2 regions of the Anaerotruncus sp. DFI.9.16 genome follow, and region 2 is predicted to be linked to the other one. Evidence: predicted binding sites of a transcription regulator. Region 2 holds the regulator's gene; the other holds the start of a gene.

Region 1 (2,383 bases), on a different contig from region 2:
CGGAGTATTTCTTCATGTTGGGCAGGCCCATGCCCGCGCCGAAGCCGAGGTTGCGCACCTCCTCGGGCGCGGTGGACCAGCCCTCCTGCATGGCGAGGGAGATGTCCCGGATGCCCGGGCCGTGGTCGACCAGCCGCATCGTGACCGCGTCGGGCGTCACCTCGACGGTGATCTGCCCGCCGCCGCCGTGGATCACCATATTGATCTCCCCCTCGTACATGGCGATGGCGACCTTGCGCACCACCTGCGGGGAGAGGCCCAGCTTCTTGAGGACCCCCTTGACGTCGCTCGACGCCTCGCCCGCGCGGGTGAAGTCGTCGCCCGGGACGTCGTAGGTGAGGTTGATCGTATCAGACATCGGTTTCACAGCCACCCTTCAAGCCGTTGTCGTAAAGCAGCCCGCAGGCGGTAAACATGCGGTAGGGGGTCGAAAGCACGGCAATCCCCCGCTGGCGCGCGAGGGAGAGGATCTGCTCGTCGGGGCGCTTGCCGCGCACAAAGACGATGCAGACCATATCCATCATTTCGGCGGTGCGCACCACCTGCGAGTTGACGAGCCCTGTGAGCAGCACGCTCTGGTCCTTGACATAGGCGAGCACGTCGCTCATCATGTCGCTGCCGCAGGCGGTATGTACCTCGGCTTCCATCGAGTCCCCCTCGCAGAGGACCTCGGCCTTGAGAATCCTGGCGATATCGCTGACTGTCATGGGCCATTGCTCCTTTCGGAAATCGGAAAAGCGGTCGGTCTATACCTGAATATTATATCATTTTGCAAGCGGGGCCGCAATGACCGGCCCGCCAAAATCCCCCGTCAAAAGCTGTGGAATCTGCGGAGGGGTCGGGAATTGGAAAAGTCCGGAAGGGTTTGTCGAATTGTCATGAAAAACGTCGCGTTTTTGCGAAAATTCAGGGGGATTCATCTGGACGGCATTATGATTTTCTGTTATAATCATAACAATTCTATAATGGTGCCGTACGCCCTGAGCGTATGGCAATGCCAAGGAGGTAAGACAGATGGCGAACACGAAAACCGTGGTCCCCTTCACCGGCACCGCTGAGCAGGAACAGCGGCTGCAGAAGGTGATCGAGGAGCACAAGGGCCAGAAGGGCGCTCTGATGCCGGTTTTGCAGGGCGCTCAGGAGATCTACGGGTACCTTCCGATCGAGGTGCAGAAGATGATCTCCCTCGGGCTCGACATCCCGCTGGAGGAAATCTACGGGGTCGCGACATTCTATTCCCAGTTCACCCTCAACCCCAAGGGACAGTACAAAATCTCCGTGTGCCTCGGCACCGCCTGCTACGTCAAGGGTTCGGGCGATATCTTCCAGAGGCTCCAGGAGAAGCTCGGCATCCAGTCCGGCATGTGCACGCCCGACGGGAAATTCAGCCTCGACGCCTGCCGCTGCGTGGGCGCCTGCGGCCTTGCGCCGGTCCTGATGGTCAACGACGAGGTCTACGGCCGCCTGACGGTCGACGACGTCGACACCATCCTCGCCAAATACCAGTAACGCCATGCAGGAGCTTTCGCTGAACGTGCTGGACATCGCGCAGAATTCGGTCCGCGCGGGCGCCTCGCTCATCGAGATCACGGTGGACGAACAGCCCGCCGCCGACACCCTCACGATCACCGTGAGGGACGACGGCTGCGGCATGACGCCCGAACAGGTGCGGCGGGTCACCGACCCGTTCTTCACCACCCGCACCACCCGCAGGGTGGGGCTGGGGGTGCCGTTCCTCAAGATGGGCGCCGAGATGACGGGGGGAAGCCTCTCGATCGAATCGGAGCCGGGGAGGGGCACCGCCGTGACGGCGGTCTTCGGCCTCACCCACATCGACCGCATGCCGCTCGGCGACATCGCGGCGACCGTCGCCTCGCTCGTGCAGTGCAACCCCGACATCGATTTCACCTACACCTTCCGCCACGGGGCGGGGGAGTTCACCGCCGACACGCGGGAATTCCGGCAGGTGCTCGACGGCGTGCCCCTCTCGGAGCCGTCGGTGGTCGGGTTCATCGGCTCGTTCATCCGCGAAAACACGCAGGAGGTTTTAGACACGCAGGCGTCCTGACGGCAGGACGCACAACCACATTGTGGACGGAGGAATCTTACATATGAAAAGCTTAGCGGAGCTTCAGGCTCTGAGGGACAAGGTCAAAACCAACATGGGCATCCGCGCGGACGACAGCGGCAACACCCGCGTCGTGGTCGGCATGGCCACCTGCGGCATCGCCGCGGGCGCGCGCCCCGTGCTCCAGGCGTTCACCGAGGAGGTCGCCAAAAAGAACCTCCAGAACGTCACCATCGCCCAGACGGGCTGCATCGGCATCTGCCAGTACGAGCCGGTCGTCGAGGTCTTCGAGCCCGGCAAGGAGAAGGTCACCTA
Region 2 (2,383 bases):
AAGGGCTTCATCCGCGCCGAGGTCGTCGCGTACGACGACCTCATCGCCTGCGGCTCGATGGCCGCCGCCAAGGAGAAGGGCCTCGTCCGCTCGGAGGGCAAGGAATACGTCATGCAGGACGGCGACGTCGTCCTCTTCCGCTTCAACGTCTGATGAAGCGGGCGCTGGTCCTGTGCGGCGCGCTCGCGCTCGCCACGCTGCTCTTTTTGTTCCTGCGGCCGCACGCGGAGCGCGCCGCCTTCCTGCCCGAGGCGCAGAACGATTCCGTCTTCGCCGTGATCGGACTGCCCGGCGGCGCGCCCGCTTCGGAAAGCGCATCCCCCGCCGACGGGGCCCCCTCCCGGGCGGAAGCGGTCCCTTTGGAATCCTCCGCGGCTTCCGAGGCCGGGTCCGCCGAGGCCGAACCCGGCGAACCGGAAAATGCCGCCCCGCTTCCCGAAGCCGCCGCGCCCCCCGCCGGGGAACGCAGCGTGGCCGCCCGCCCCGAGCGGGAGAGCTACCCCGTTGGGACGAAGGAGATCGCGCTCATCGTGACCAACCGGACGGAAAACGACCTCATCTACACCCACTGGTTCGACTTCCGGCGGGTGGAGGGAGACGCCGTCGTGCCGCTCACCCCGCGCGCGGGGCTGATGGCAAACCCCGACGACGTCAACGCCGAACGGGTGCTGCACGGGGGCGAGACCGTCACGATTACGCTGCCCGTCGACCTCTTCGACGAGCCGCTGTCGCCGGGCACCTACCGCGCGGCGCAGTTGAGCTGCTTCGCGGATACCGGCGGGCAGGCGCTCGCCTGCTCGGAGATCACCGCGGACTTTGTTATCGCGGAAAGCTGAAGAGCAGGCCGGGGCGCCGCCCCGCCGCCTTTTGAAAAAGGCGGGCGAAAATCTTCGCTTTTGGCTTTCTCACGGCGCGCCCCCTTTGCGGGGGACGCGGCCGGCCTGCGCCAAACGTTCTTTGCCCCCTTTCTTGAAAGAAAGGGGACTGACGGCTTCCGGAGGAAGCCGGACAAAAGAAGGCCCCCGCCGCAAGGCGGGGGCCTTCTTATTTTCGCCTCCCCGTCACTCATCCTCGGGGTAGGCGGCGTTGATTTGGTAGCAGAGGGTCATGAGGCTGTCGCCCAGGTGGACGTTCTCGACGACCGCACCCTCAAAGTCGAGGGAGAGGTCGTAATGGGAGAAGTTCCAGAAGCAGTTGACGCCGAGCTTCATGAGCCGCTGGGCGGTCTCGAAGGCGACCTCCTTGGGGATGCAGAGGATGGCGGCCCGCGGGGACTGCTCCTTGCAGAACGCCTCGAGCCCCGCCATGTCCTGCACGGTCAGGCTGCTCACCTTCTGGCCGATCACGCGGGGGCTGTCGTCAAAGATCCCGACGAGCTTGAAGCCGCTGCTCTCGAAATCCATGTGGCGCGCGATCGTGCGGCCGAGGTTGCCCGCGCCGATGAGAACCATGGGGGTATGCTTGTTGAGCCCCATGATATTGCCGATCTCCTTGTGGAGCGCGGCCACATTGTAGCCGTAGCCCTGCTGCCCGAAGCCGCCGAAGCAGTTGAGATCCTGGCGGATCTGGGACGCGGTCAGCTGCATCAGGGAGGCCAGCTCGCGCGAGGAGATGCGGGTGACATCGCGGCTGAGCAGGTCGCCGAGGAACCGGTAGTACCTGGGCAGCCGCTTGATAACGGATAGGGAAACACCCTCGTGTTTCGGCATATGCAAAACCTCTCGATCCAGAATTCCCGGTTACAGCCGTGCGATGGTGTCCATCACATAGTTGCCGAATTCCTCGCAGGTGCAGCCGGTGTCGCGGCCGGTGACCGCGAGCTTCTTTTCCTCGTACATACAGATGTCCAGCGCCCGTTCGAGCTTATCCGCCTCGGCCTGGTAGCCGATGTGGCTCAGGAGCAGCACCGCCGCCCGCAGCATCGAGCAGGGGTCGGCGTATTTGCCGCGGCCCTCTGCGATCATGCGCGGGGCGGAGCCGTGGATCGCCTCGAACATCGCGTAGCGCTTGCCGAGGTTCGCGCTGCCCGCGGTGCCGACGCCGCCCTGGAATTCGGCGGCCTCGTCGGTGATGATGTCGCCGTAGAGATTGGGCAGCACGAACACCTGGAAGTCGCGGCGGCGCTTGGGGTCGATCAGCTTGGCGGTGGTGATGTCGATGTACCAGTCGTCGGTCGTGATGCCGGGGTACTCCTCGCCGATCTTCTGGCAGAGCTTCAGGAACTTGCCGTCGGTCGTCTTGACGACGTTCGCCTTGGTGATGATCGACACGCGGCTCTTGTGGTTCTTTTTCGCGTAGTCGTAGGCGAGCCGCGCGATCCGCTCGGTGCCCTCGGTGGTGGTCACGACGAAGTCGAACGCCACGTCCTCGTCCACGTTGAGGC

The links. Region 2 encodes Rex, which represses fermentation and respiration genes when NADH is low (regulators of the CRP and FNR family bind a similar motif). Its sites were predicted from a motif close to ATTGTTAANNNNTTAACAAT; they were not measured.
Region 1: the regulator Rex is predicted to act here: its motif matches at 940-959, upstream of NE609_RS08915 (NAD(P)H-dependent oxidoreductase subunit E).

The regions. Positions count from the first base shown of each region.
Region 1 covers NZ_JANFZX010000018.1:4,894-7,276, reverse strand. Annotated here, with positions in the region: gene NE609_RS08925 (ATP-binding protein) at 1-358, opposite strand, end outside; gene NE609_RS08920 (DRTGG domain-containing protein) at 351-707, opposite strand; gene NE609_RS08915 (NAD(P)H-dependent oxidoreductase subunit E) at 1,015-1,509, shown strand; gene NE609_RS08910 (ATP-binding protein) at 1,514-2,068, shown strand; gene NE609_RS08905 (ferredoxin) at 2,112-2,383, shown strand, end outside.
Region 2 covers NZ_JANFZX010000041.1:16,153-18,535, reverse strand. Annotated here, with positions in the region: gene ychF (redox-regulated ATPase YchF) at 1-153, shown strand, start outside; gene NE609_RS12925 (hypothetical protein) at 153-836, shown strand; gene NE609_RS12920 (redox-sensing transcriptional repressor Rex) at 1,062-1,709, opposite strand; gene NE609_RS12915 (isocitrate/isopropylmalate family dehydrogenase) at 1,740-2,383, opposite strand, start outside.